DNA from 4 places in the Kitasatospora sp. NPDC056273 genome. Region 4 is predicted to be linked to each of the others. Evidence: riboswitches for the same ligand, from Rfam matches in the RefSeq annotation. Region 4 holds a riboswitch; each other region holds the start of a gene.
What was found. A riboswitch is a leader RNA that binds a small molecule or an ion and turns the genes downstream of it on or off. The one in region 4 is predicted to bind cobalamin.
Positions count from the first base shown of each region.

Region 1: it holds a riboswitch for cobalamin, as region 4 does, so the genes downstream of both, ACFCY1_RS18085 (ABC transporter substrate-binding protein) here and ACFCY1_RS38260 (CoA-acylating methylmalonate-semialdehyde dehydrogenase) in region 4, are expected to answer to the same signal.
Region 2: it holds a riboswitch for cobalamin, as region 4 does, so the genes downstream of both, ACFCY1_RS34120 (ribonucleoside-diphosphate reductase subunit alpha) here and ACFCY1_RS38260 (CoA-acylating methylmalonate-semialdehyde dehydrogenase) in region 4, are expected to answer to the same signal.
Region 3: it holds a riboswitch for cobalamin, as region 4 does, so the genes downstream of both, ACFCY1_RS37135 (prenyltransferase/squalene oxidase repeat-containing protein) here and ACFCY1_RS38260 (CoA-acylating methylmalonate-semialdehyde dehydrogenase) in region 4, are expected to answer to the same signal.

Region 1 is NZ_JBHJSJ010000017.1:164,914-172,157, reverse strand. Features, by position in the region: gene ACFCY1_RS18100 (ferredoxin) at 1-68, opposite strand, end outside; gene ACFCY1_RS18095 (ABC transporter ATP-binding protein) at 65-880, opposite strand; gene ACFCY1_RS18090 (iron ABC transporter permease) at 877-1,956, opposite strand; gene ACFCY1_RS18085 (ABC transporter substrate-binding protein) at 1,953-2,822, opposite strand; cobalamin riboswitch at 3,052-3,258, opposite strand; gene ACFCY1_RS18080 (shikimate dehydrogenase family protein) at 3,371-4,240, opposite strand; gene ACFCY1_RS18075 (3-dehydroquinate synthase family protein) at 4,242-5,306, opposite strand; gene ACFCY1_RS18070 (ROK family protein) at 5,381-6,286, opposite strand; gene ACFCY1_RS18065 (type II 3-dehydroquinate dehydratase) at 6,448-6,888, opposite strand; gene ACFCY1_RS18060 (DegT/DnrJ/EryC1/StrS family aminotransferase) at 7,051-7,244, shown strand, end outside.
Region 2 is NZ_JBHJSJ010000057.1:5,695-12,938, forward strand. Features, by position in the region: gene ACFCY1_RS34115 (ribonucleotide-diphosphate reductase subunit beta) at 1-719, opposite strand, end outside; gene ACFCY1_RS34120 (ribonucleoside-diphosphate reductase subunit alpha) at 740-3,151, opposite strand; cobalamin riboswitch at 3,344-3,478, opposite strand; gene ACFCY1_RS34125 (glycosyltransferase family 39 protein) at 3,551-5,242, opposite strand; gene ACFCY1_RS34130 (glycoside hydrolase family 26 protein) at 5,242-6,360, opposite strand; gene ACFCY1_RS34135 (glycosyltransferase family 2 protein) at 6,366-7,244, opposite strand, start outside.
Region 3 is NZ_JBHJSJ010000072.1:2,677-9,920, forward strand. Features, by position in the region: gene ACFCY1_RS37130 (WD40 repeat domain-containing serine/threonine protein kinase) at 1-1,274, shown strand, start outside; cobalamin riboswitch at 1,320-1,407, opposite strand; cobalamin riboswitch at 1,502-1,629, shown strand; gene ACFCY1_RS37135 (prenyltransferase/squalene oxidase repeat-containing protein) at 1,737-3,653, shown strand; gene ACFCY1_RS37140 (hypothetical protein) at 3,650-4,741, shown strand; gene ACFCY1_RS37145 (CbiQ family ECF transporter T component) at 4,746-5,984, shown strand; gene ACFCY1_RS37150 (ABC transporter ATP-binding protein) at 5,981-7,244, shown strand, end outside.
Region 4 is NZ_JBHJSJ010000078.1:24,023-31,266, forward strand. Features, by position in the region: gene ACFCY1_RS38230 (inorganic phosphate transporter) at 1-857, shown strand, start outside; gene ACFCY1_RS38235 (hypothetical protein) at 854-1,135, shown strand; gene ACFCY1_RS38240 (polysaccharide deacetylase family protein) at 1,397-2,056, shown strand; gene ACFCY1_RS38245 (hypothetical protein) at 2,064-2,876, opposite strand; tRNA gene ACFCY1_RS38250 (tRNA-Cys) at 3,083-3,153, shown strand; gene ACFCY1_RS38255 (alcohol dehydrogenase catalytic domain-containing protein) at 3,271-4,314, shown strand; cobalamin riboswitch at 4,454-4,645, shown strand; gene ACFCY1_RS38260 (CoA-acylating methylmalonate-semialdehyde dehydrogenase) at 4,855-6,354, shown strand; gene ACFCY1_RS38265 (acyl-CoA dehydrogenase family protein) at 6,363-7,244, shown strand, end outside.

The DNA.
Region 1 (7,244 bases), on a different contig from region 4:
CCGGCCGACATGCCGACCAGGACCACGGCACTGCGGCGGGCGGGGGCATCCGGGGCGGGGGAGGTCATGGCGTCGTCCTTTCGTGGAGCAGTCCGTTCCACCGGATGTGCGGTCTGTCGTGCCGGGGGTGCCGTTCCACGGTGACGTCGACGCCGTAGACCTCCGCGATCGTGCGCGGGGTGAGCACCTCGGAGCCGGGCCCGTGGGCGACCAGCCGGCCGTCGAGCAGGACGGCGACCTCGTCGCAGTAGGCGGCGGCGAGTTCGAGGTCGTGCAGCGCGGCGACGGTGGTGATGCCCAGCCCGCGGACGGTTTCGAGGAAGCCGAGTTGGTGGCGCAGGTCGAGGTGGTTGGTGGGCTCGTCGAGCAGCAGCACGTCCGGCTCCTGCGCCAGCGCCCGCGCGAGCTGGACCCGCTGCCGCTCGCCGCCCGACAGCGTCGGCCAGGACCGGTCGAGCAGGTGGCCGACGTCGGCCGCGGCGACGGCGTCGGCGACCACGGACCGCTCGTGGGCGTCGGCGGCGGTGTCCGTCGGCACGGGCCAGCGGCCGCGGTGCGGCGTGCGTCCGAGCTCGATGACCTGACGGACCGGCAGCGACAGCCGGGTGTCCGCCTGCTGCTCCATGAAGGCCACCCGTCGTGCCCGCCGGCGGGCCGTGAGCGCGTGGAGGTCCTCGCCGTCCAGCAGGACCCGGCCCGCGCTCGGCCGGGTCAGTCCGGCGACCGCGCGCAGCAGGGTGGTCTTCCCGGCGCCGTTGGGCCCGAGCAGGCCCGTGATCCGGCCGGGGCGGAAGGCGATCGAGACCGCGTCCAGCAGGGTGGCTCCGCCGACGCGGACACCGAGTCCCTCCGCGCGCAGCCCGACAGGCGTCGTCGTCACTGCGCCCTCCCGTCGGCCCGCCCCTGGCGCCACAGCAGCCAGGCGAAGAACGGCGCTCCGAGCCCGGCCGTGACGACGCCGACGGGGATCTCCCGGTCGGGGAGGACCGAGCGCGCCACGACGTCGCTGCCCACCAGGAGGGACGCGCCGACCAGCGCCGACACGGGCAGCAGGAGGGCGTGGCGCGGGCCGCAGACGAGGCGGACCACGTGCGGGACGACCAGGCCGAGGAACCCGATGACGCCGGTGTTGGCGACCAGGCACGCGGTCACCAGCGCGGCGGTGGCGACGAGGACCCAGCGGGTGCGCTCGACGTGGACGCCGAGGGAGCGGGCGGCGGTCTCGCCGAAGGCGAAGGCGTCCAGGTCGCGGGCCGAGGAGGCCAGGACCGTGACACCCACCAGCGCGACCGCCAGCAGGAAGACGGCGGTGGGCCACCGCACGCCGGCGACCGAGCCCAGCGTCCACTCCATGACACCGCGCGCCGCGTCGCGGTCCCCGAGGACCATCACCACGAACGAGGTGTAGGCCCCGCACATCTGGCCGACCGCGATGCCGGCGAGCACGGTCCGGGCGGTGGGCAGCGACCGGGTTCGGGCGCCGGCCAGGGCCAGGACGACGGCGGCGGCGAGCAGGGCGCCGGCGAAGGCCGCCGTCGCCACCGCGCCGGTGCCCACGGCGCCGGTCACGCCGACGCCGAGGACGATCACGGTGACCGCGCCGGCGGCGGCTCCGTCCGAGATCCCGAGCAGGAAGGGATCGGCCAGGTCGTTCCCGGTCAGCGTCTGCAGCACCGCGCCGCAGACCGCGAGGCCGGCGCCGGTGGCGGCCGCTCCCAGCACCCGGGGCAGCCGCAGCTGCCAGACGATCTGGTCGTCCAGCAGCGTCACAGGCGGGTCGCCCAGCCCGAGACGGCGCGCCACGACCTCGATCACCGTTCCGACCGACTCGTGCTGCGAGCCCACGGCCAGGCCGAGGAGCAGGGTGCTCAGGAGCAGGGCCGCGGCGACGGCCAGGGCCGCCGTCGCGCGGCCCGGACCAGCGGGCCGCACGACGGGGTGGGGCGCGGTGGTCATGAAGCCGGGTGCAGTCGGCCCAGCCCGTCGGACACCCGGGCGGCACCGTCGGCGAGCAGCACGCCGGGGGTCGACTCGGAGAACGGCACCGTCACGAAGGCCTTGCGCTGCACGGCGGTGAGCTTGCTCAGGACCGGGTCGTTCTCCAGGTAGTCGATCTTGGACTGGGCGGTGTCCCAGTCGGCGTCCGCGACCACGATGGCGTCCGGGTCCGCCGCGACGACCTTCTCCCAGCTCACGTTCTGCCAGCTGCCGGGCAGGTCCCCGAAGACGTTGCGGGCGCCCACGGCGTCGAGCACGAGTTGGGGGCCGCCCTGGCCGGTGCCGACGTACGGCGTCTTGGTGTCCGAGTCGAACCACAGGACCTTCAGGCCCTTGCCCGCGGCCGTCGCCGTGAACTGCGCCAGCTGCTGCTCCTGCTGCCGCTGGATCGCGGCGGCCCGCTCCGGGACGCCGAAGACCTTGGCGACGTCGTTCAGCTCGCCCCACGCCGCCTGCCAGGTCGTCGGCGGCACCTGGTTCTTGTCCGAGCAGCCGAACGGGGACAGGTACGACGGGACGCCCTGGCCGCGCAGCTCCTCCCGGGTGCCCGCGACCTTGTCGGTGAACGCGCTGGAGTAGGAGGCGTACAGGAAGTCGGGACGGGCCGCGAGGAGGTTCTCCTTCGTCGGGTACTTCTTGGAGAGCACCGGGACGGAGTCGTAGGCGGCCTTCCACTTCTCCGGGACGGAGTCGTCGAGGTAGGCGGTACCGGCCATGCGGGACTCCAGCCCGAGGGCCAGGGCCACCTCGGTGGCACCCTGGTTGAGCGTCACCAGCCGCTCGGGCGGCGCGCCGACCGTCACGGTGGTCCCGCAGTTGTCCACGCTGACCGGCGCGGCGCTTCCGGTCGCCCCGCCGGACGCGACGGGCGCGGGGGCGCCCGCGCAGCCTCCGACCACACCGACGAACAGCAGGGCCGTGACGGCCCGGCCGACGCGTGTCGGACCTGTGGGACGTACGGGACGTATGGAGCGCGCGGAGCGCATGGAACGTATGGATCGGACCGGATGCGGGTACGGCTGACCGCTGGGCACGTGTTCTCCAAAACCCTCGTGGAACATGTCGCGCCGTGGCCGGTCTCCTGGCTTCCGCATCAACACGCCGCGACCGACCTTCCCGAGCGGCTCTCCCAGCCCGCCCAGTGGCCCTGACCGCTGGCGAAAGCCGGTCAGCGAGGGCCGCGGAACTCCGCGGCAACAGTGGCGAGGGCCGCACCGGACTCAGACCGGTTTCCCGAACACCACGGCGATGGCACGGTATCAGGCGTGGTCAGGTCGGTGGCGACCGGCCGGTGGGATGATCGTTTGGATCCTTTGCGGGGATGGGGGGAGGGAGCGGCCACGGGGTCGGCCGGCTCCGGAGGCACGGGGGATCACCCCGGAAGGCGAAAGAAGGAGCGGTAGAGCGGCAGTTGCTCGGCGAGCATGTGGATGCCGGGGTGGGTGGCGAGGCCGAGGGCGGCGGCGGTGCGCAGCAGCGGGGTCTCGGCGGGCGTCATGATGATGTCGGCGACCAGCGCGCCGGGCGCCAGTGGGGCCGGGTCGAAGGGGAGCGGGTCGGCCGGGTCCAGGCCCAGCGGGGTGGCGTTGACCGCGAGGTCGACGCCGGCGGGCGGGCGCGGGGCGGCGGCCACGCGGCCGGGCCAGCGGGTGCCGAGCCGCTCCAGCAGGGCGTCCACCCGGCCCCCGTCGGGATCGGTGACGGTGAGTGCGGCGGCCCCTTCGGCGAGCAGGGCGGCGGCGATGGCGAGCCCCGCGCCTCCGGCGCCGGCCAGTGCCACCCGCAGCCCGGCCGGGTGGTGCCCGGCGGCGGCCAGGCCCCGGACGAACCCGGCGCCGTCGAAGTTGTCGCCGTACCAGCGGCCGTCCGGCTCGCGGCGCAGCGCGTTGGTGCTGCCCAACAGGGCGGCGGCGTCGCTGAGTTCGTCGGCGTGCCCGCACATCGCCAGCTTGTGCGGGACGGTGACCAGCAGCCCGTCCAGGTTGGCGACGGCCTTCAGCCCGCGGACGACCTCGTCCAGCCGGTCCGCCGGGGCGTGCACGGGGACGAGCACGGCGTCCACGCCGCTCGCCGCGAACAGCGGGTTGAGCAGGGCGGGCGCCTTGGCCTGTGCGACCGGGTCGCCGAGCACCGCGAACAGCCGGGTGCGGCCGGAGATCGGCGGGCGGGCGGCCGGCGCGTCGGGTGTCGGCGCGTCGGGGGTCGGCAGGTCGGGGGTCGGCAGGTCGGGGTGAAGGGACATCTCAGGCCTCCCCTGCGGCGGCGCGCGGCATGGCGTCCAGCGTGCGGGCGACCAGCGGCTCGGGGACGTCGCTGACGAGTTCGGCGCCGCGCGGGCCGTCCAGGACGAAGGAGAGCCCGTCGACGGCCTTCTTGTCCAGCCGCATGAGGGCGATCAGCGCCCCGGTGCCGACCTCCGGCGGCAGTGCGGTCGGCAGCCCGTAGTGGGCGACCACCTCGTGGTGCTCGGCGACCCGCTCGGGGCCGATCCGGCCGAGCGCCCCCGCCAGCCAGCCGGCGAAGACCGTGCCGACGCCGACCGCCTCGCCGTGGCGCAGCCGGAAGTCGGTGGCGCGTTCCAGCGCGTGGCCCAGGGTGTGGCCGTAGTTGAGGATGTGCCGCAGCCCGGTGTCGCGCTCGTCGGCGGCCACCACGGCGGCCTTGCGGGCGACGCTCGCGGCGATCTGCTCGGGCAGGGGCAGGTGGCGGAGGTCCCCGGCGCCGATGAAGTGGCAGCGGGCGATCTCCCCGTAGCCGTTGACGCGTTCGCGCGGCGGGAGGGTGTCGAGGTAGTCGGTGTCGCAGAGCACGGCGGACGGCTGCCAGTACGCGCCCACCAGGTTCTTGCCCTCCGGGAGGTTCACCGCCGTCTTGCCGCCGACGCTCGCGTCGACCTGGGCCAGCAGCGAGGTGGGCAGGTGCACCACGGGCACGCCCCGGTGGTACAGCGCGGCGGCGAGCCCGACCGCGTCGGTGGTGGTGCCGCCGCCGCAGGAGACCACGGCGTCCGCCCGGCCCAGGCCGAACGCGGTGAAGCGGCTGCACAGTTCGGCCACCCAGGCGAGGGACTTGCCCTCCTCGCCGTCCTTCGCCTCCACCACCAGGGTGTCGAGGCCGGTGTCGGGCAGCCACTCGGCGGGCCGGGCGCTGACCACCGCGACCCGGCGGGCGCCGATCCCCGCGAGCACCCCGGCCAGCCGGTGGCGGGCGCCGGGGCCGATCAGCACCGGGTAGCCGCGCTCACCCAGCTCCACGTCGATGCGCCGCAGCCCGCCGTCCGTGCGGACGAGGGTTTCTGTCGTGGTCAACTCGGCTCCCAGGGCTGGTCGGTGAGATGGTGTGCGGTGCGGTGTCGCTCGATGGGGGTGTGGCCGGGTGCGCTTCAGGCAGCGGGCTGCAGCCGCGCCAGCGCGAGGGCGCCGTGCAGCGAGGACAGCCCGCCGAGCACGGCCGTCCGGATCGCGGGGGCCGGGCCGCCGGGGCGGGCCAGCGCGGCGGCGTGCGCCTCCACCCGCGCCGTGAAGCCGGGCAGCCCGTCGGCGAACCCGCCGCCCAGCACGGTCAGTTCGGGGTGGAACAGCTCGCCGAGCGACACGGCCGCGGCCGCCAGCGCGGCGCAGGTCTCCTCGACGGCCTCCACCGCCCACGGCGCGCCCTCGGCCAGCCCGGACCGCAGCTCCGGGTACTCGACCGGCGCGCCGCGCAGCAGTTCCGCGCGCCGCAGGGTCGCGGGACCGGAGGCGGTGGCCTGCAGGCAGCCGCGCCGCCCGCAGTCGCAGACCGGGCCCCGGCGGTCGACGATCAGGTGGCCCGCCTCGCAGGAGCCGCGCCCCTGGCCCGGCAGCGGCGCGCCCCCGTGCACGACACCGCCGCCGACGCCCGTCCCGACACCCAGGTAGACCACGTGCCCGGACCCGGCGTGCACCGCCTCGGCGAGCGCGGCGAGGTCACCGTCGTCCGCCCAGGCCAGGGCGGCGGCGGGGAAGAGCCGCCGCAGCGCCGGGACGAGGTCGAAGCCGCGCCAGTCGGGGCGGCCGGGCCAGGCGAGCACCCGGCCGTCCGGGCCGAGGGTCGCGGGCACGGCCACCCCGACCGCCGCGAAGTCGCCCTCCCAGCGCTCGCGCAGGTCGGCGACCGTGCCGGCCAGCGCCGTCCAGTCGGCGTAGGCGCCGGCCACCCGGGCACCGGGCCAGCGCAGCACGGCCTCCTCGGTGCGGACCGGCCCGCCGGGCGGGCCGTCCTCGGCGCGCAGCGCCACCTTGGTGCCGCCGATGTCGATGCCGAGCACGCCCCGGGCGGCCGTCGGGGCCTGAGCCGTCGGGGCCTGCGGCGTTGGGCCCTGAGCCGCGGGGCCCTGAGCCGTCGGAGCCTGAACCGCGGGACCCGGCGCCGCCGCGGCCCGCGTCGTCGTCGTGGTGCCCCCTGCCGGGGCGCCCGTCGCGAAGCCCATCAGGACGCCGGGACCTTCGCCAGCAGCGCCTGCGCGGCGAGCCGGTAGCCGAGCGCGCCGAGCCCGACGATCACGCCCGAGGCGATCGGCGCCAGTACCGACTCGTGCCGGAAGGACTCGCGCGCCCAGACGTTGGACAGGTGCACCTCGACGAACGGCCGCGGGTAGGCGGCGAGCGCGTCGCGCAGGCCCCAGCCGGCGATCATCAGCGCGCCCGGGTTGACGATCGCCCCGACGGAGCCGTCCCAGGCGTCCTGCACCGCCTCGATCAGCTGGCCCTCGGACTCGCGCTGGACGGAGACCACCTTCCAGCCCCGGCCGGCCACCTCGGCGGCGACCGCGGCCTCGATGTCGGCCAGGGTGTCGGTGCCGTAGACCTCCGGCTCGCGGCGGCCGAGAATCCCGAGATTGGGGCCGTTCAGCAATAGCAGTTCGCTCATATTCCGGTTATAGCAGCGAATTCCCCGGACGAACCCGGAGCGGGTTGCCGAACTGCAGGACAAGGGCTTTGTAGGGGGGTGCGTAGGGGAGATGACGGGCCGGATTTCCTGGGTTAGCGTCCCGTTCCACGGTCCCCCCGACAGGAAAGGCTGCGCGGAATCATGAGTGCCCAAGGACGTCCGGCCCCGGAGTTCCCGGTCTGGCCCCAGTACGACGATGCCGAGCGCGAAGGACTGCTCAGGGCCCTGGAGCAGGGCCAGTGGTGGCGGATGGGCGGCAAGGAGGTCGACACCTTCGAGCAGGAGTTCGCCGACTACCACGGCGCCGCCAAGGCGCTCGCCGTCACCAACGGCAC
Region 2 (7,244 bases), on a different contig from region 4:
ATCTCCGTGACCTGCTTGGCCATCTCGTCGTCGAAGAGGTCGGGCTCCTCCTCGCGGACGGTGTCGACCACCGACATCGCGAAGTCCATGTGCATGGACTCGTCGCGGAACACCCAGTTGGTGCCCGTGGCCAGGCCGTGCAGCAGGCCGCGCGAACGGAACCAGTACACGTAGGCGAAGGCGCCGTAGAAGAACAGGCCCTCCACACAAGCCGCGAAGCAGATCAGGTTCAGGAGGAACGCGCGGCGGTCCTCCTTGGTCTGCAGCGAGTCGATGTGGTCGACCGCGTTCATGTACTTGAAGCAGAACTGCGCCTTCTGGCGGATGGAGGGGATGTTCTCCACCGCGGCGAAGGCCGCGTTGCGGTCCTCCGGGTCGGGCAGGTAGGTGTCCAGCAGCGTCAGGTAGAACTGGACGTGCACGGCCTCTTCGAACAGCTGCCGCGAGAGGTACAGGCGCGCCTCGGGCGAGTTGATGTGCTTGTAGAGGCTCAGCACCACGTTGTTGGAGACGATCGAGTCGCCCGTCGCGAAGAACGCGACCAGCCGGCCGATGAGGTGGCGCTCGCCCTCGCTGAGCTTCGCCAGGTCGGCGACGTCGGAGTGCAGGTCCACCTCCTCGACGGTCCAGGTGTTCTTGATCGCGTCCCGGTACCGGTCGTAGAACGACGGGTAGCGCATCGGGCGCAGGGTCAGCTCGAAGCCGGGGTCGAGCAGCATCTTGCGGTCTTCGGGGGTGGTCACTGGCAGGCCTCGCAGGACTCGGGGTTCTCCAGGGAGCAGGCGATGGCGGCTTCCTGCTCCGGGGTGAGGGAGGGGGTGTTCACGGGCACCGGTGCCGGCGCGGCGGCACGGGCGGTGCCGGACGCGGCCTGGGCGATGCGGGTGGCCGGGCGCGAACGCAGGTAGTAGGTGGTCTTCAGACCGACCTTCCACGCGTAGGCGTACATCGAGCTGAGCTTGCCGATGGTCGGCGCCGCCATGAACAGGTTCAGGGACTGGCTCTGGTCCAGGTACGGCATGCGGGCCGCGGCCAGGTCGATCAGCGCGCGCTGCGGCAGCTCCCAGGCCGTCCGGTACAGCGAACGGACCCCGGCGGGCAGCCAGTTCAGGTCCTGGACGGAGCCGTTGGCGTCGCGCAGGGCGTCGCGGGTCTGCTGGTCCCAGACGCCGAGCTCCTTGAGCTCGCGCACCAGGTACGGGTTGACCTGGAGGAACTCGCCGGACAGCGTCTCGCGCTTGAACAGGTTGGACACCTGCGGCTCGATGCACTCGTACACGCCGGCGATGGACGCGATGGTCGCGGTCGGCGCGATGGCCAGCAGCAGCGAGTTGCGCAGGCCGGTCTCGGCGATCCGGGCGCGCAGCGCCGTCCAGCGGTCGGCCCACTGCGGGGCGGCCGTCGGGAAGTGGTCGATGTGCAGCTCGCCGCGGGCGGCGCGGGTCTCGCCGTACGCCTCGTGGCGGCCGAGCTGCTCGGCCAGGTCGGCGGAGCGCTCGTACGCGGTGAGCATGATGCGCTCGGCGATCAGCGTGGACAGGCGGGCGGCCTCGGCGGAGTCGAAGTCGATCCGCAGCTTGAAGAAGACGTCCTGGAGGCCCATCACGCCGAGGCCGACCGGCCGCCAGCGGGAGTTGGAGGTGCCGGCCTCGGTGGTCGGGTAGAAGTTGATGTCCACCACGCGGTCGAGGAACGTCACGGCCGTGCGGACGGTGGCGTCGAGGCGCTCCCAGTCCATGGCGCCGAGCAGGTCGTCGACGGTGGCACCGGGGGCCACGTGGGCGCCGAGGTTGACCGAGCCGAGGTTGCAGACGGCGGTCTCGGAGTCGTCCGTGACCTCCAGGATCTCCGTGCACAGGTTGGAGGAGTGCACGGTGCGGCCCGGCAGGGCGGTCTGGTTGGCGGCGCGGTTGGAGGCGTCCTTGAAGGTCATCCAGCCGTTGCCGGTCTGCGCCAGGGTGCGCATCATGCGGGCGTACAGGGTCTGCGCCGGGATGGTGCGGACGGCCTTGCCGGCCAGCTCGGCCTTGCGGTAGGCCTCGTCGAAGTCGGCGCCCCACAGGTCGACCAGCTCCGGCACGTCGGCCGGGGAGAACAGCGACCAGTCCTGGTTGGCGTTGACCCGGCGCATGAACTCGTCCGGGATCCAGTGCGCCAGGTTGAGGTTGTGGGTGCGGCGGGCCTCTTCGCCGGTGTTGTCGCGGAGCTCCAGGAACTCCTCGATGTCGGCGTGCCAGGTCTCCAGGTAGACGCAGGCCGCGCCCTTGCGGCGGCCGCCCTGGTTGACGGCGGCGACCGAGGAGTCGAGGGTGCGCAGGAACGGCACGATGCCGTTGGACTTGCCGTTGGTGCCGCGGATCAGGCTGCCGCGCGAGCGGATGCGCGAGTAGGACAGGCCGATGCCGCCGGCGTGCTTGGACAGGCGGGCGATCTGCGCGTAGCGGTTGTAGATCGAGTCCAGGTTGTCCAGCGGCGAGTCGAGCAGGTAGCAGCTCGACATCTGCGGGTGCCGGGTGCCGGAGTTGAACAGCGTCGGCGAGGAGGTCAGGTACTCCAGGCGGCTCATCAGGCCGTACAGCTCGGCCACCTCGCGCACCGACTGCTCGGAGTCGCCGACCGCCAGGCCGCAGGCGACGCGGAGCAGGAAGTGCTGCGGGGTCTCGATCACCTTGCGGGTGATCGGGTGGCGCAGCAGGTAGCGGGACTGCACGGTGCGCAGGCCGAAGTACTCGAAGCGGTCGTCGCCGGCGGTGTCGATCAGCGCGTCCAGGGCGGCGGCGTGCTTGGCGACGAAGTCCGCGGTGGTGTCGCCGATCAGGCCCTCGGTGTGGCCGACGGCGATCGAGGCGGAGAAGGACACCGAGCCCTGGCTGTTCGCCTCGTCGACGATCTCCAGCGCGAGCAGGCGGGCGGCCAGCTTCGAGTACTGGGGGTCCTCGGCGATCATCGACGCGGCGGCGTCCACGGCCAGCCCGCGCAGCTCGGCGAAGTCCGAGCCGGCGTGGCGGCCGCGCAGCGCGGCGGCGGCGACATGGCCGGGGTCGACCTCGGTGAGGTCGGTGCTGCGGTCGGTGAGCAGCCGCAGCAGCGCGCCCCCGGGGTCGGAGACCGTCGGGTCGGTGAAGGCGGTACCGGAGCCCTGGGCGGGCAGGGTGGCTGAGGCAGCGGTGGTCAAGGCGCTCTCTCCTGGCGGCGATCGGCGGCGGTGCTCGGGGGGCCACCGGGCCGATCTGGGCAGGGGAGCACGGCGCGAACGCAAAAAAGCGTCGCGCGAGGTGACTCCCCGGCCCGCCCGCGAGGCCCGGAGGGGTACTGCTGGTGCCGGCGCGGCCTCTGCGGGAGGGCCGTGGCGCACGCCGTCGGCAGGTACTCGGACTCGCGGGGTGCGGCTGCTGGAGCCGCCCGCTCACCGCTGCGGGGCAGTCCCGGATTCGCACCGGGTTCCCCTGCATCGACAGCAGAAGCGAGCATACATGTTGTGCCGCCGGACTGCGGCGGCACCATATGTTGTGCCTGTCGTGTCGCGGATGTGCGTGGGCCGGGCGGCCGGTCAGTGCTTCAGATAGACCTTGTACGTGCTCGAATCGCCGGTCGGCGAGGTGAATTGGGCGACCAGCCGGTAGTGTCCGGCGGCGCCCAGGGCCTCGCCCAGGGCCCGGTCGGTGGCCCTCGGCGCGGTGCTGTCGAGGACGACCATGGTGAACCAGCCGTCCCGGATCGCGGCGACGCTGCCGTCGTCGCCGTGGTGCTCGACGCCGGCCCCGTCGCGGTAGTCGGTGCCGGCGCGCGCGGAGACCCACTGCTCGGGCTTGGAGACGCCGCCGAGGTAGTACTCGGCGAGTCCGTCGACCTCGGTGAGGTAGCGGCCCTGGGGCTCCGTGTGGACCCGCAGGACGGCCAGCAGGCGGCCGGAGTCGGGCCCGTTCTGGTAGCGCAGCGCGGACTGTTCCAGGCCGAGGGCGAGCAGGGCGACCCAGACCAGGATGCCGAGCTGGGGGTGGCGGAAGTGGGCGCCGACCAGCCGGGTCAGGCCGACCCCGGCGAGCGGGGCGGCCAGCAGCATGCCGTAGCCGAGGTGGCGGAACAGCGCGCCGGAGGTGCCGGTCCACAGGTGGGCGGCGGGGACCAGCAGGGCGGTGGCGGTCAGGACGGCCCCGAGCAGGGCGCGCCGGCCCCGGGTGGTGGGGAGGGGCTCCTTCTCCGGCGCGTCGTGCTCGGGCATCTGTTCGCGGCGCGCGTAGGCGATGGTGCCGGCCACCGCGAGGACGGTGAACAGGCCGGCCCACTGGAGCGTGCCGAGCAGGACCGAGCCGGCCGAGCCGGGGGCGTTGCCGCGCGAGGGCGACCACCCGGCGACCTTGCCGAGGGTGCCGTACGGGAGCAGCAGGACGAGGGTGCCGAGGGCCGTCAGCAGTGAGCGCAGGGCGGCCGGGCCCACCCGGTGGTACGGCCGGGCGCAGGCGAAGGCGAGGGCCACCAGGGCGGGGACGGCGAAGGCCGCGGAGTAGGCCGTGGCGCAGGCCAGCGCCGTGGGCGGGGCGGCGAGCAGGGCCAGGGCCGGATGGCGGCCGGCGGTGAACACCGTGGTCCAGGCCGCGAGGGCGACCAGCAGGACGGCGAGGGACTCGGGCGCGGCGTAGAAGCCGACCACCACGGTGGACTGGAGGACGGCGTACCCGGCGATGGCGCAGATGGCGACCCGCTCGTTGAACAGCCGCCGGGTCAGCGAGTACAGCAGGACCGTGGTGAGCAGCGCGAAGCCGAGGCTGAGCAGCCGGGTGCCCCAGATGCCGTTGGCGTCGGCGGCGGCGCCGGCCAGCGGCGGGTAGAGCCAGGGCGAGCCGTGCACCCGGTCGACCAGGTCGGTGGTGACGGGGTTGCCGTGCAGCAGGTGGGCCAGCTGCTGGCGGCCGGCGACCATGGCGGCGGCCTCGTCGGGGTGCGCGGCGGCCAGCAGGCGCAGCGAGAGGGCGGCCTGGACGGTGAGGACGGCGCCCAGCAGGCCGCGGGCGATCCACCGGCGCCGGGGGCTGGTGCCCGGGTCCCAGCCGATCGCGGGGACCCGCGGGATGGTGTAGGGGGCCAGCTCGACGCCGTCGGGGTTGTCGACCGATACGACAGGGCGGGGCCCGTCGGGGCTGTCCACCGCCACGGCGCCGGGCCCGTCCGGGTCCGGCTCGGCGGCCGGGTCGTGGGCGGAGCGGCCGTGCGGGACGGGGGAGAACTCGGACTCAGTGCTCATCAGGGGTTCCGGATGTCGAAGCCGTAACGGGGGTCGGACACGCGCTGCTTGAACGCGGCGAGGGTGTCCGGCACGGCCTCGACCCGCCAGTCCGCCCGCTTGACGATGTTGAACCAGACGAAGCCGACGATGTCGTCGTGCGCCTCCAGCCCGGAGAACAGCTGGTCGATGTCCGCGTGCTGGCGCTTGCCCTGCTCGGAGGCGGTCTCGCTGATGAAGAAGGGCTTCTGGGAGAAGCCGCGGATCTCGGCCATGGTCGGGCCGTAGAGCGCGTCGAAGGTCTTGGGCCCGGTCTTGGTGAAGTAGCCGGTCATGCCGGCCCAGTCGACGTAGGTGTCGCCGGGGTAGTACGGCTCCAGGCGGGTGTTGGGCGCGGGGTCGGTGATGTTGGGGCTCCAGACCCAGATCACGTTGGTGGCGCCGGCCTGGTCGAAGAGGTCGTGGACGTGGCGCCAGGCGGCCACGAAGTCCTCGGGGGTGGCGGCCTGACGGCCCCACGGGTACCAGTCGCCGTTCATCTCGTGGGCGATGCTGACGGCGATCGGCAGGTTGAACCTGGCCACGGCCTTGGCGACGCCGCGCACGTAGTCGTCGGTGTCGCCGGCCGCGATCGAGGCGAGCGAGCGGTCGTGCGGCTCCCAGGCCATGAAGGGCAGCGCCCCGGCGTCGTGGATCCGGCGGGCGCCCGCGGTGTCGAAGCCGCCCTTCCAGTGGGCGTAGAACTCCAGGACGTTGGGCTGTTTGCCGATCGCGTCGCGGTAGCCGGGCAGCGCGTCCATCGTGGCGGGGACGTCGGGCAGGGCGGCGCCGAGGTACTTGTGGCTCGGCCTGAGCAGCGGCGTGACGTCGTACGGGACGCCGGCCGGCAGGGCCTTGGGCGTGGCGGGCGCGGCCGGTGCGGTGCCCCCCGCGGCGGGGGCCGCGCCCGGAGCGCCGGGAGTCCCGGGGGCGCCGGGGGCCGGGGTGGCGGCCGGGGCGGCCTGGGCGAGGTCCTTCTGCATCGCGAAGCCGGGGTCCTCGGGGCCGCACGCGGTGGTGAGCAGCAGGCCGGCGGCGGCCAGCAGCGGGAGCGCCAGCCGGTGACGGAGCCGGCCGGCCCGTCTCGGGTGGGCGGTCATGGCGATCACACTGCTTCCGTCGGGCGGGGCTGGACGAGGACCCGGCCCACGATGGTGGCGTAGAAGAGGCCGGAGGCGAGGACGAGGGCGAAGTTCAGCGGGCCCATGGTGAGCATCCGCCAGATGCTCAGCAGCACCCAGAGCAGGGCGGTTCCGCCGCCCCAGGCGATGACGCCGATCCAGAACCGCCGGGTCCTGTTCCGCTTGGCGCCGCTGGAGCCGGTCGGCTGCCAGGCCATCCGGTTGCGGCGCACGATGTCCCAGATGGCGAAGACGTGCGCCCAGCCGTACATCATGCGGGCGGCCCAGGCCTCCAGCCGGTAGGGGTTGCGGTGCCAGAGCGGGAAGATGACCGTCGCGTAGAGCAGGCCGGGCAGCACCAGCGCGGTGTTCTCCCAGCGGATCAGGTCGGGGCGGGCGAGCAGCAGGACGATCGGGATGAGCGGTGAGACGACGGTGAACAGCGCCGTGTGGATGTAGTAGAAGAAGCCGGACAGGTAGCAGGCCCGGGTGATCGGCCGCAGCTTGGTCTGCCAGAACTTCTTGCTGCCGAGCAGGCTCATCGAGCCGGTGCACCAGCGGTACTGCTGGTTGAAGAAGCCGCCGACGTTGTCCGGGCAGACGCCGGTGGCCAGCGCGACGGGTATGTACTGGAGGTCCCAGCCGAGGCGGCGCAGGTCGAACCCGGTGTGCACGTCCTCGGAGTGGCCGATCAGCGTGGTGCCGCCGTTCTCCTCCAGCGCCGCGCGCCGGTACACCGCGCAACTGCCCACGCAGATGGCGCCGTCGCTGCGCTGCCGGGAGACCTGGACGGTCCGGTAGAACAGCTCCTGGACGGCGCCGGCGCCGCGCTCGATCCAGTTCTGCGAGTCCAGGATGCGGAA
Region 3 (7,244 bases), on a different contig from region 4:
CCGTGATGATGGGCGGGGACGCCGACTGGGCGGTGTCCGCCGGGCAGGACAACACCGCGCGCTGGTGGCGGATCACCCCGGAGCGCCGGTTCCGGGCGAGCATGCAGCTCAGCCGGCCCCGCCGCCACCGAGAGATCGAGCGGGCCGGCGGGCAGGTCGGGGCCCTGCTCGCCGAGGCCGAGCAGGCGTTCGGGTCTCGGCAGTACGCCGCCGCGCTCGACCTGCTCACCCGGGCCCGCTCGACGCCCGGCTATGAGCGTGCGCCGGAGGTGCTGGCCGCATGGCGGCGGCTGGGGAGATCCGTCCGCCGTACCGGGCTGCGCGGGGCGTGGCCGGTGCACACCCTCGGCGGGCAGGGCCACGTGTCCTCGCTCGCCGTGTCGGCGGACGGGCGTACCGCGGCGATCGGCGGTGACCGCCGGGTCGGGCTGTGGAATCCGACCGACGGCACCCCGCTGCGCGCGCTGGACAAGCCCCGGGTCGGCTCGGTCGGCCTGAGCGCCGACGGCCTGCGTGCGGTGGCCGGCGGGGACGCGGTGCTGCAGAGCTGGGAGCTGCCCGGTGGCCGACCGCTCGGCCGGGTCGACGCCCGTGGGCCCGACGGCCGTGCCGAGAGCGGCGAGGCGGGCGTGGTCGGGAACTCGGTCCTGTTCACCGCCGATGCCCGGCAGGCCCTGGTGATCGGCCGGGACGGCGCGCTGCGGCTGTGGGACCTGGACAGCGGCCGCTGCGTGCGGGTGCTCACCGGCGACGGAGAGCGGCCGACCACCGCCGCCGCGATGAGCGCGGATGGCACCCGGGCAGCGAGCGTGGCGCTGTTCGGCGAGATCCAGCTGCACGCCCGGCTCGGCGCTCCGCCGCTGGCGCTGAGTCATCCGGCGTGCGGCTGGCTCTCGTTCGACGCAGACGGCCACCGGCTGCTGTCCGGCAGCGCGTACGGCGACCGCTCGCTGCGGCTGTGGGACGCCGGCACCGGGCAATTCCTCCGCGCCTTCGACTTCGAGGTCCTGCCGTGGGACGCCGGTACCGGGCCGGATGAGCTGTCGGTCCTTCACCTCTCCGCCGGCGGCCGGTTCGCCTATACAGGCCACCGGCTCGGCACCGTGCGGATCTGGGACGCCGACACCGGCCGCTGCCTGCGCGAGCTGGAAGGGGGTGGCGGCCAGGTGTGGAGTCTCACCGCCACCGCGGACGACAGCCTGCTGCTCTTCGGCTGTGCGGACGGCTCGGTGCGGGCGTGGGCGATGGACTGGGAGCTGTCCGCCGGGCAGTGACGATCGGCCAGCCGGGACACCGGCTCAGTTCCGCAGTGGCCGGGCGGGCATTCGGGCTCGGGACGGTACGGTCACCGCCCCACACCGCTGCGCGTCAGCCCCGGGTTCGCACCGGGTTCGCACCGGGTTCCCCCGCTCGGCCACCGCGGACGCGACCGCACAGGTCTGTCGCCCGACGAGGTGATGTGATCGACCTGACGCCCCGTTGACTGCCCGTCGGTCAGCGTGGTCTGATGAACCGATTTTTTGCCCTCGGCATTCAGGGGAAGCCGGTCCAACTCCGGCGCTGACCCGCAACCGTGGACCCACCTGAGGTGGGTGAGCCGGAATGCCTGGACCGGGGGTCTGTTCACAGAGCACTTGCGTCGTCGCGGACTACGACGCGGTTTCGACGGCCCCCGTGCCCGCGGGCGACCGTCGGCTGCGCCGTCGCCTCGCGTGTCGACCGACCAGGGAGTCGTCGTGAGGGTCAGCAGCAATCGCACACGTCACAGGAACCGGGACCTCGCCTCGCTGGTGGTCGCCGGCACCGTCGCCGTCGCCGCCTGCGGCACGGTCCTGCTCGGGTACCCGGGTACCGCCTCGGCCGACCCGATCGAGCAGTGCACGGCGACGACGGGCGCGATCGTCGCCGTCGACTTCACCCACTGGGGCGGCGGCGTCGTCCGGGGCTGCGACGCCCACCCCACGACGGGCATGAACCTGCTGCACAACGCCGGCTTCACCACGACCGGCACCGAGCACGACGGACCGGCCTTCATCTGCCGGCTCGGGACCGGGACCTTCAACGGCGGCGCCCAGTACCCGACACCGGCCGAGGAGCCGTGCGTCAACACCCCGCAGGCCACCGCGTACTGGTCGTACTGGATCGCCGAACCCGGCCAACAGGCCTGGTCCTACAGCCGGTTCGGGGCCGGCACGCAGAAGCCCGAGCCCGGCGAGGTCGAGGCCTGGGTCTACGGCGGCACGGACATCGGCGGCACCAGCGGGGCGCCGAACTTCACCCCGGACTCCGTCCGCGCCAGGAACGGCGGCCCCTCGCCCTCCGCCTCCCCGTCGGCGTCGCCCTCGCCCGCGGTGGCCCTGAGCGCGCCCGCGGGGAGGAAACCCGACGCGGCCAAGGGGAGCGCCTACCTCACCGACCCGTCCCGCCTGATCGACGGCCACTACTACGAGGGCTTCCCGGCCTTCGCCGACTTCGGCCTGACCATCGACGGGGCCTACGCCCTCGCCGCGACCGGCACCGACGACGCCGCGCTGCGCCGGATCGTCGACTTCCTCGACCAGCAGGGCAAGGACGCGAGCGAGCGCACCGTCAACGACTGGACCGCGATCGGCACCGAGTACGCCGGCGGCGGGTCCATCGGCAAGGAGGCGCTGCTCGCCGAGGCCGTCGGCCGCAACCCGCGGGACTTCGGCGGCCACGACCTGATCGCCGCCCTCGCCGCGCTGGTGTGCGCCAAGGCCGACGCGACCACCGGCTGCGCAGCCCCGGGCAACTACGCCTACGCCACCTCCGTCTTCTCCCAGGCGCTCGCCGTCATGGCCCAGCTCCGGGCTGGGGAGTCCACCAGCGTCGCCCCCGCGATCGCCTACCTGAAGGGCCTCCAGCACCCGGACGGCTCCTGGCCGAGCCTGATCCCCGCCACCGGCGACTCCGACGTGGACAGCACGGCGATGGCCGTCATGGCCCTCGCCCTCGTCCCCGGGGACGAGGCCGCCCGGGCGGTCGACCAGGGGCTCGGCTGGCTCGCCGCGCGGCAGCTGCCCGACGGCGGCTTCCCCGGCGCGTCCGGCGACTCCACCAACTCGGCCGCGCTGGCCGTCCAGGGCATGACGCTGCGCCAGGCCGCCTACGGTGGACAGATCGCCAAGGCGCTCGACTTCCTCGCTGGGCAGCAGAACGGCGACGGCGGGTTCAACGTCGCGGCCGCCGGGCAGCGGGGTTCGGACGTCCGCGCGTCCACGCAGGTGCTGGGCGGTGCCACCGGCATCTCCTTCGGGACGCTGTCCCGCGACCTCGCGGGCACGCCGACGCCTACTCCCACCGGGACTCCGACCACCACCCCGACGGGAACGCCCACCCCGACGGTCAGTCCCACCGGGACGCCGACCGGCACCCCGGCGGGCTCGCCCACGACGACCGCGCCGATCCCGGCCACCGACACCCCTTCGTCCGGCGGCATCGACACCCCGAAGGGTGACAGTGCCGCCGGGGCAGGGGGCGTGACGGTGCGGACCGGTTCAGGCGGCCTGGCCAGTACCGGAAGCCAGGTACTGGCACTGACGGCGGGGGCCGGTGCGCTGACCGCGCTCGGCGCCGGGGCCGTCCTCGTCGCCCGTCGCCGCACCGCGGCCGCCCCGGGGCGTCACCGGTGAGCCGGGGGCTCGGCACGCGCCTCGCCCGGCTGTCCGGGGCGGCGTCGCTGACCTTCGCCCTCGCCTTCGGCGGCGTCGCCGCGGGCACCGCCCCGGCCGCCGCGACCCCGTTGCCGATCGAGCAGTGCACCACCACCTCCGGTGCCGTACTCGCCGTGGACTTCGGCACGTGGGGCGGCCCGCTGCTGCGCTCCTGCGGGACCACGCCCACCACCGGGTTCACCCTGCTCAACCAGGGCGGCTGGAAGACCACCGGCACCGGGCACGACGGCCCGGCCTTCATCTGCCGGATCGGCTACAGCGGCTTCCAGGGCGGCAAGCAGTACCCGACGCCGGACCAGGAGAAGTGCGTCCTGACGCCCCCGGCCACCGCGTACTGGTCGTACTGGCACGCCGATCCGGGCCAGAACGAGTGGTCCTACAGCCAGCTCGGCGCGATGCTCTACCAGCCGAAGCCCGGCAGTGTCGACCTGTGGATCTTCGGCGGCACCAACGTCGAGGGCACCGAAGGGCGTCCGACTTTCTCGCCGGACAGCGTCCGGGCCCACAACTCGAGTCCCGGCGGGCAGCTGGCCGACCCCGGCCAGGGCACGACGGGCGGCTCCGGCGGAGCGGCGGGCGGTTCCGGTACGACAGGCGGATCCGGTACGACGGGCGGCAGCGGCTCCGGCTCAACCGGCGGCACTGGCTCAACCGGCGGCCGGGCCCCGGCCCCCGCCGCACCCCAGCCCGGCGGAGCCCGTCCGCCCGCGTCCGCCGCGACCCCGGGGACGGACCCCGCCGCCACCCCCGGGGACGGCGTCGCCCCGTCGGGCGTGCCCGACCCCACGCCGGTGCCGGCCGAGCCGTCCACCGCCCCGCCGACCGACGCCCCGAGCGACCAGTCGACACCGCAGACGGCCGCGGCCGAGGCCGGGCCCACGTCCGCGGCAGCCGTGCCCGGCGGGGTGGTGGACGCCAACCCGGTGGCCGACGCCCCGCACGACTCCGGGTCGATGGTCCCCGCCGTGCTCGGCTCGGTCCTCGTCGTGGCGCTGGGTGTGGCCACGGTGGTGGCCGCCCGGCGCCGCCGCCGACGGGCCGAGTGATCCGGTGGGCACGCTCGACAAGCGCGAGTCCGGCTCCCCGCAGCGCGCCCCCGGGCGGGCCGCGGGGGGCCGGCGCATCCCGCGTAACCTCCACCCGCTGGCCTGGTGGGCCTGGGCGCTCGCCCTGGCGACGGCGGCCAGCCGCACCACCAACCCGCTGCTGCTCCTGCTCGTCCTCGCCGTGCTCGGCTTCGTGGTCACCGCCCGCCGCAGCGAGGCGCCGTGGGCGCGCGGGTTCACCTACTACCTGTGGCTGGCCCTGACGGTGGTGGCGATCCGGGTGGTCTTCCGGTGCGTCTTCGCCACCGGTGTCACCCCGCACGACCACCTGCTCTTCTCCCTGCCGCACATCCCGACCCCCGCCTGGTACGCGGGCATCGAGATCGGCGGCCCGGTCTCGCTGGAGGCCACGCTCTCGGCGGCCTTCGACGGGCTGCGGCTGGCCTGTCTGATCTGCTGCATCGGCGCCGCGAACACCCTGGCGAACCCCAAGCGGGCGCTGCGGGTGCTGCCCGGGGCCCTGTACGAGCTGGGCGTCGCGGTGACGGTGTCGCTCAGCGTCGCGCCCCAGCTGGTGCAGAGCGTCCAACGGGTCGCCCGGGCACGGCGGTTGCGTGCCGGGCGGCGCAAGGGCGTCCGCGCCCTGCGCAGCATCGTGGTGCCGGTCCTGGAGGACGCGCTGGAGCGTTCGCTCAGCCTCGCGGCCGCGATGGACTCGCGCGGCTACGGGCGTTCCGGCACCGCCTCGCGCCGCTCCCGCCGGCTGACCGGCGCGCTGATGCTGCTCGGCATGTGCGGCCTGTGCGCCGGGGTGTACGGGCTGCTGGACGGGACGGCCCCGGCCGCGCTCGGCCTGCCCGCCTTCCTCGCTGGTGCCGTGCTCTGCGTGGCGGGCCTGCTGCTCGGCGGGCGGCGGGTGCGGCGCACCACCTACCGGCCGGACCGCTGGCGGGCCGCCGAGTGGGGCGTGGCCGGCTGCGGGGTGACCGCCGCCGTGCTGCTGTTCGCCACCGTCGGCTACGACGCCACCGACCTCAACCCGTCGCTGTACCCGCTGACCTGGCCGACTCTGCCGCTCGTCCCGGTGCTCGCCCTGCTGCTGGCGGGGGCGGCCGGGATCGTCTCGCCGCCGCCCGGCCGGACGCCCGGACCCGCCGCCGGGCCGGGGCCGCGCCCGGCCGCACGTCCCGATGCCGCTCCCACCGACCGCACCGACCGCACGACCTCCGAGGTGAGCACGTGATCCGATTCGACCGGGTCGGCGTGGTGTACGACGGCGAGAGCACGCCCGTCCTGCGCGACGTCGACCTGCACATCCCGGAGGGCGAGCTCTGCCTGGTGGTCGGCCGCACCGGCGTCGGCAAGTCGACCCTGCTCGGCGCCGTCAACGGCCTGGTGCCGCACTTCACCGGCGGCACCCTGCGCGGCCGGGTCACCGTGGACGGCCGCGACACCGCCCACCACCCGCCGCGCGAACTCGCCGACGTGGTCGGCGTGGTCGGGCAGGACCCGCTGGCCGGCTTCACCACCGACACGGTGGAGGAGGAACTGGCGTACGTCATGGAGCAGTTGGCGATCCCGCCGGAGACCATGCGCAAGCGGGTCGAGGAGACCCTGGACCTGCTCGGCCTGGCCGACCTGCGCCACCGGGCCCTGTACGAGCTCTCCGGCGGCCAGCAGCAGCGCGTCGCCATCGGCTCGGTGCTCACCGCGCACCCGCGCGTCCTGGTGCTGGACGAGCCGACCTCCGCGCTCGACCCGACCGCCGCCGAGGAGGTGCTGGCCGCGATCACCCGGCTGGTCCACGACCTCGGCGTGACCGTCCTGTTGGCCGAGCACCGCCTGGAGCGGGTCGTCCAGTACGCCGACCGGGTCGCCTACCTGCCCGGCGACGGGACGGTCGTGCACGGCCCCCCGGCCGAGGTCTTCCGGGACACCGCGATCGCGCCGCCCGTCGTCGACCTCGGCCGACTGGCCGGCTGGCGGCCGCTGCCGCTGTCCGTCCGGGACGCCCGCCGGGCCGCCGCGCCGCTGCGGGAGCGGCTCACGGACCTGCCGGTTCCCCCGCCGCGCCGGGCAGCGGTGGCGGGGGAACCGGTGCTGGAGGCGACGGGGGTCGTCGTCCGGTACGGGCCGGTGGCCGCCGTCCGGGACGTCCGGCTGGAGCTGCGGGCGGGCGAGGTCACGGCGCTGATGGGCCGCAACGGCTCCGGCAAGTCCTCGCTCCTGTGGGCGCTCCAGGGCTCCGGGCCCCGCCAGGGCGGTAGCGTGAAGGTCACCGGCGCCGGGGGCGGCCCGGCCGCGGACCCCAAGCGGCTGCCCGCGGCCCGGGCCCGGCAGCTGGTCGGGCTCGTCCCGCAGACCCCCACCGACCTGCTGTACCTGGAGACGGTCGCCCAGGAACTCGCCCAGAGCGACCTCGAAGCCGACGGCGTCGGCGGGCCGACCGCACGGCAGGTCCTCGACCGCCTGGCTCCCGGGATCCCGGACGGCACCCACCCCC
Region 4 (7,244 bases):
GGATCCCCTCCAGCTCCTCGCACGCGCTGATCGGCGGGGTGGTCGGGGCGACGGTGGCGGCGGCCGGGGTCGGGGCCGTCAAGTGGCAGGGGCTGGTCTCCAAGGTGATCGTGCCCGCGGCGCTGTCGCCGTTCATCGCCGGCGGGGTGGCGGTGGTCGGCACCCTCCTGGTCTACCGCCTCACCCGGGACGTGCCCGAGGGCCCGCGCGGGCGCGGGTTCCGGCTCGGCCAGATCGGCTCGGCCTCCATGGTGTCGCTCGCCCACGGCACCAACGACGCGCAGAAGACCATGGGCGCCATCACCCTGGCCCTGATCGCCAACGGCACCCTTCAGGCCGGGGCGAAGGCGCCCGACTGGGTGATCGTCTCCTGCGCGCTGGCGATCGCCCTGGGCACCTACATCGGCGGCTGGCGGGTGATCCGCGCGCTGGGCAAGGGGCTGGTGGAGATCGAGCCGCCGCAGGGGATGGCCGCCGAGTCGGCCTCGGCCGCGGTGATCCTCTGCTCCACCGACTTCGGCTACTCGCTCTCCACCACCCACGTGGCCACCGGGTCGATCCTGGGCTCGGGGATCGGGCGGAGCGGTGCCGTGGTGCGCTGGCAGCTCGCCCGCCGGATGGTGGCGGCCTGGCTGCTCACCCTGCCGGCCGCGGCGGGGGTCGGCGCGGTGGCCTACTGGACCGCGAACGGGATCGGCGGGACGACCGGGGTGGCGGTGATCTTCACCGTGCTGGTGCTGGCGTCGGTCGCCTTCTTCGCCGCCTCCCGCTACCCGGCCGTGACGCCGGAGAACGTCAACGCCGCCTGGACCGGTTCGGTGGCCCCCGAGCCCGTCAAGGACGAGGTGAGGTCGTGAACTCCTGGATCAACCTGGACGCGGTGTGGAAGATCGTCGTGGTGGGCCTGGTCACCGGTGCCGGCCTGCCCGCGCTGTTCGCCCTCGGCCTGCGCCTGCTCAACCCGTCCGGTCCGTCCGGTCCGTCCAGTCCATCGGACCCGTCCGGCCCGGCCGACGAGGCGGCGGCCGTCCGGCCCACCGCCGGCCCGGTCGGCTCCACCCTGGCCGGACTCATTTTCGCGCTGGTGCTCGCGGCGATCGGCTGGGGCATCTACGTCATCGTCAACCACCGCTGACCGTCCGCCGCCCCGGCCCGGCCCGGGCGGGCCCCGCCGAATTCCGCTCCGGCAACCGGGTGAAATGGTACGGAGTCGCCTGGCGCGAATGGAAGCCGGGCCCGACGCTGCCAGAATGCAATTTCTCCGAGGGCCACCTGAACGGACGGGGCCACTGGACGGCAGGAGCGGAACATGCGACTCGTTCGACCACGCAATAGTTCGGAAAGCGCGCCCGACCTGGATGCGGCGCGTCTCCCGTGGACGTTGATGTACCACTCGGTGACGTCGGCGACCGAGGATCCCTATCTGATCACCGTCGACCCCGCGCGATTCCGCCGCCAGCTGCGCTGGCTGTCCGCGCGCGGACTGCGCGGGGTGTCGGTGGGCGAGCTGATGCGTTCCCACCGGAACGGAACCGCCGCGGGAAAGGTGGGGCTCAGCTTCGACGACGGATACCGCGACTTCGTGGAGGAGGCCCTGCCCGCACTGGCGGAGTACGACTTCACGGCGACGGTCTACGTGGTGGCCGGCCGGCTCGGCGGGTACAACGACTGGGACGAGCAGGGCCCGCGCAAGCCGCTGATGACGGCGGCCCAGGTCCGCGAGGCCGCCGCCGAGGGGGTGGAGATCGGCTCGCACGGGCTGACGCACCGGCGGCTGGCGGGCCTGGGGGCGCAGGAATTGGCGGCCCAGGTCGCCGACAGCCGCCACGTGCTGGAGGACCTCACGGGCCGGTCGGTCGAGGGGTTCTGCTACCCGTACGGTTCGCTCGACGACGCCGCCGTGGAGGCGGTGGCGCACACCGGGTACGGGTACGGGTGCGCGGTCAGCCCCGGTGTCCACGGCGGGGAGTTCGCGCTTCCCCGATGTTACGTCGGCGATCGGGACGGGCCGCTGCACCTGACCGCGAAGCTGGTGCGCGACCGCTGGCTGCGCTGACGGTCGCTCAGGGGGCGGTGGCGGCCGGCTCCAGGTGCAGCCAGGACTCGTGCCAGAGCAGGGCGCACCGCCGGTCGCAGCCGGTGGCGAGCGGCTCGCCACCGCAGCGCAGGCCGTCGAGGATGAACCAGCGTCCCCCGGTGGGGTGTTGCCACCAGGCGAGGGACCGGTGGCGCAGTTCGAGGGCGCTGTGACGGGTGCCGGTGTGGTGCTCCATCCCCGGCTGGAAGGGGACGCCGTGCAGGCGCCCGTCGGGGTCGAGGGTCGCGCGGATCTCCGCGAGGCCGCGCACGGTCGCCCACAGGGCGACGGGACGGGGGGCGGGGACCGGCGCGGGCGCGGGCTCCAGCCATTCGTCGCGGAACAGCAGGGCGCAGTCCAGCCCGCAGCCCTGGGCGCCGTCGGCGCCGTGGCAGGTGGCGCCGGCCAGGGCGACGGTGCCCGACAGGCGACGCACCCGGTAGTGGTCGTCGATCATGCGGCGCACGATGCGCTCGACCTGGTAGACGCCGCCGCAGAACGACCACTGGCTGCCGGTGAACCACAGGCCGCGGTGGCGGTCCTTGTCGTCGAGGGTGGCGCGCACCGCGGCCTCGTCCTTCACCCGGACCCAGTCCCCCTCGGCGAACCGGGAGGGCCGGCCGGGCGCCGGAACGTCGGCGCGGCGCTCGCGCAGGCCCTCGCGGGCGATCCTGGCGCGGCGCACGACGCCGAGTGGGGGAAGGTCGCGCAGGGGCAGGTTCTTGTACTGGCACCGGTTCGCGGCGGTTCCGCAGAGCGGCTCCGCGGTATGGGTGAACCGTGATTCCTCAACGGCCATCAGTGAAATCCCATCGGGTCGGAGATATCGGCACAGGCTAGCGCACCCGGTCTTTTACGCGCTGGCTCGTCGGACCCTACCGGCGCCATGTCGAAAGAAATAACACTAGACGCACTAAGAGTCCCATGGGGTGAAACATCGCCGTTCCCGGGGAATTCTGGTCAGGGTCCGTGTTCATGTGCGTGTAATGTTTCCATCGTTGTCGGGGTGGAGTGGCCGAGTGGCTAGGCGGCGGCTTGCAGGGCCGTTCAGATGGGTTCGATTCCTATCTCCACCTTTTACTTCCGAGTTCTTTCGAGACATTTCGATCCGTCTCGAAAGGCGCGCCCGGAACAGGACGAGCGGTGCGGTCACCTGGGGCTCCGGGGCACATCACCCGGCGAAGGGATCGCTCATGACCACCTCCCCCAGCGGCTCGGCCGCCGCGCTGCGCGCCGTCCAGGTCGCGGGGCCGGGTGCGGCCCCCGAGCTGGTCGAGGTCCCCTCGCGGGAACCCGGTCCGGGAGCCGTGCGGATCACCGTGGAGGCGTGCGGGGTCTGCCACTCCGACCTGCTCATCGCCGGCGGCCTGCTGCCCGGCAGCACCTTCCCGATCACCCCGGGGCACGAGATCGCCGGCCGCGTCGACGCCCTCGGCGAGGGTGTGGAGGGCTGGCGGGTCGGCGACCGGGTCGCGGTCGGCTGGTACGGCGGCAGCTGCGGGCACTGCGACGCGTGCCGGGCGGGCGACGGCCTGCACTGCGCGCGGGTCGAGATCCCCGGCGTCGCCTATCCGGGCGGGTTCGCCGACTCCGTCGTCGTCCCGGCCGTGGCCCTGGCGGCGGTCCCGGACGAGCTCACCGCGGTCGAGGCGGCGCCGCTGGCCTGCGCGGGGGTGACGGTCTTCAACGCCCTGCGCCGCTCCGCCGCACGGCCCGGGGACACCGTCGCCATCCTGGGGATCGGCGGACTCGGCCACCTGGGCGTCCAGTTCGCCGAGAAGATGGGCTTCCGCACCGTCGCCATCGCCCGCGGCCAGGAGAAGGGGCCGCTCGCGCTTCGGCTCGGCGCCGCCCACTACATCGACAGCACCGCGGGCGATGTCGCCGAGGCCCTGCGGCAGTTGGGGGGCGCGAAGGTGGTCCTGTCCACCGTCACCAACGCGCCCGCCGTGGTGGCGACGATCGACGGGATCACCCGTCGGGGCGAGCTCGTCATGGTCGGACTCCCGGCGGAGCCGCTGGAGCTGAGCGCCCTGCAGCTGATCCAGGGCGACCGGAAGGTCTACGCGCACTCCTCGGGCATCGCGGTCGACACCCAGGACACGCTGCGCTTCGCGGCGCAGACGGGGGTGCGGGCCTGGGTCGAGGAGGTGCCGCTGGAGCGGACCGCGGCGGCGGTGGAGAAGATGGCGGCCAACCGGGCCCGCTTCCGGATGGTCGTCACCACCGGCCGCTGAGCGGCGGTCATCGGAGTCGGCCCTCGGAGTCGGCCCTCGGAGCCGGTCCCTCGGGGTCGGCTCCCGGCGTGTCCGGGCAGGTGGACGGGGGTGAGCGGCCCTCCGGCGGCGCGGCGCGGGCGCGTACCCCTGGACTTACTAGGACGTCCAACTATATGGTCGACGGCAGGTCCGCGGTGTCAGGGAAGCCGGTGTGAGTCCGGCACGGTCCCGCCACTGTGACCGGGGAGTCCGTCCTCGCAGATGACGGCCACTGGCAGCCAGCCGGGAAGGCCTGAGGGCGTGCGGTGATCCGGGAGTCAGGATACCGGCCGCGGGTGGTTCGTGTTTTCCACGAGGATGGAGACGACACACATGGCTCCGGGCTGCTTCCGTTCCACCGCGCCTGGCTGTCCCGTGCCGACGACCGCCGGGGCGCCCGCGTCCTGACGTACCGTCACACCGCCGTACGCCCGTGCCGAGGGGCGCACCACCGTGCGCCCGCCGACCGGCGGCGGCCTCCATTCCTCCTCTCCCCACCCCTGTCGAGAGTAGGAACCGATGGTCCGAGAACTGACCCACTTCATCGCCGGCAAGCCCACCGCCGGCACCTCCGGCCGCTTCGGCGACGTGTACGACCCCAACACCGGCCGGGTGCAGGCCCGGGTGCCCCTGGCGAGCCGCGCCGAGGTCGAGGCGGTGATCGCCGACGCCGAGCAGGCCCAGCCCGCGTGGGCCGCCTGGAACCCGCAGCGGCGGGCCCGCGTCCTGCTGCGCTTCCTCCAGCTCGTCGAGCAGGAGAAGGACGAGCTGGCCCGGCTGCTCTCCGCCGAGCACGGCAAGACCGTGGCCGACGCCCACGGCGACATCCAACGCGGCCTGGAGGTCGTGGAGTTCGCCGCCGGAATCCCGCACCTGCTGAAGGGCGAGTTCAGCGACAACGCCGGGACGGGCATTGACGTGTACTCGATGCGCCAGCCGCTCGGCGTGGTCGCGGGCATCACGCCGTTCAACTTCCCGGCGATGATCCCGCTCTGGAAGGCCGCGCCCGCGCTGGCCTGCGGGAACGCCTTCGTGCTCAAGCCCTCGGAGCGCGACCCCTCGGTGCCGCTGCGGCTGGCCGAGCTGTTCCTGGAGGCCGGGCTGCCGCCGGGCGTGCTCAACGTCGTCAACGGCGACAAGGAGGCCGTGGACACCTTGCTGGAGGACCCGCGCGTCCAGGCGCTCGGCTTCGTCGGCTCCACGCCGGTCGCCCAGTACGTGTACGCCACCGCCGCCGCGCACGGGAAGCGGGCGCAGTGCTTCGGCGGTGCCAAGAACCACCTGATCGTGATGCCGGACGCCGACCTCGACCAGGCGGCGGACGCGCTGATCGGTGCCGGGTACGGCTCGGCCGGGGAGCGCTGCATGGCCATCTCGGTGGCCGTCCCGGTGGGGGAGGCGACGGCGGACGCCCTGGTGGCGAAGCTGGTCGAGCGGATCGGCGCGCTCAAGGTCGGGCGCTCGGACGACCCGGCGGCGGACTTCGGCCCGCTGGTCGGCGCCGACGCGCTGGCGCGGGTGTGCGGCTACCTGGACCTCGGGATCGAGGAGGGCGCCGAACTCGTCGTCGACGGACGGGACTTCCGGCTGGCGGGGCACGAGGACGGCTACTTCCTCGGCGCCTCGCTGTTCGACCGGGTCACGCCCGGCATGCGGATCTACCGGGAGGAGATCTTCGGGCCGGTGCTCACCGTGGTGCGTGCCGCCGACTACGAGGAGGCGCTGCGGCTGCCCAGCGAGCACGAGTTCGGCAACGGGGTGGCCATCTACACCCGGGACGGCGACACCGCCCGGGACTTCGCCCGGCGGGTGAACACCGGCATGGTCGGGGTCAACGTGCCGATCCCGGTGCCGATCGCCTACCACACCTTCGGCGGCTGGAAGCGCTCCGCGTTCGGCGACCTCAACCAGCACGGGCCGGACTCGATCCGCTTCTACACCCGCACCCGCACCGTCACCTCGCGCTGGCCCTCCGGGGCCAAGGAGGGCGCGAGCTTCACCATCCCGACGATGGGCTGAGGCGCGCCGTGCACACCCATCTGACCGACGACCAGCTCGCCATCGTCGCGACCACCCGGGACTTCGCCCGCGAGCACCTCGCCCCGCACGCCGTCGCGTGGGACCAGGCCAAGCACTTCCCGGTCGACGTCCTGCGCAAGGCCGCCGACCTGGGCCTCGGCGGCGTCTACGTGCGGGAGGAGTCGGGCGGCTCGGAACTCGGCCGCCAGGACGGCGTGCTCGTCTTCGAGGCGCTGGCGACCGGCTGCCCGTCCATCGCCGGCTACCTGTCGATCCACAACATGGTCGCCTGGATGATCGACCGCTACGGCAGCCCCGCCCAGCGCGCCCGGCTGCTGCCCGGGCTCTGCTCGACGGAGCTGCTCGGCAGCTACTGCCTCACCGAGCCGGGCGCGGGCTCGGACGCCGCCGCGCTGGCCACCCGGGCCCGCCGGCACGGGGACCACTGGGTCCTGGACGGTGTCAAGCAGTTCGTCTCGGGCGCCGGGACCTCGCAGGTGTACGTGGTGATGGCCCGCACCGGCGGACCGGGGGCCCGGGGCGTCTCCGCGTTCCTGGTGGAGCGGGACGACCCGGGCGTCTCCTTCGGACCGAACGAGAAGAAGATGGGCTGGAACGCCCAGCCGACCCGGCAGGTGCTGCTGGACGGCGTCCGGCTCCCCGCCGACCGCCTGCTCGGCGGGGAGGGCGAGGGCTTCCGGATCGCCATGAACGGGCTGAACGGCGGCCGGCTCGGCATCGCCGCCTGCTCCGTCGGCGGCGCGCAGGACGCCCTGGAGCGGGCCACCCGGCACCTGGCCGACCGGGAGGCGTTCGGGGCCGCGCTGCTGCACGCCCAGGCGCTGCGGTTCCGGCTCGCCGACATGGCCACGGAGCTGGAGGCGGCCCGC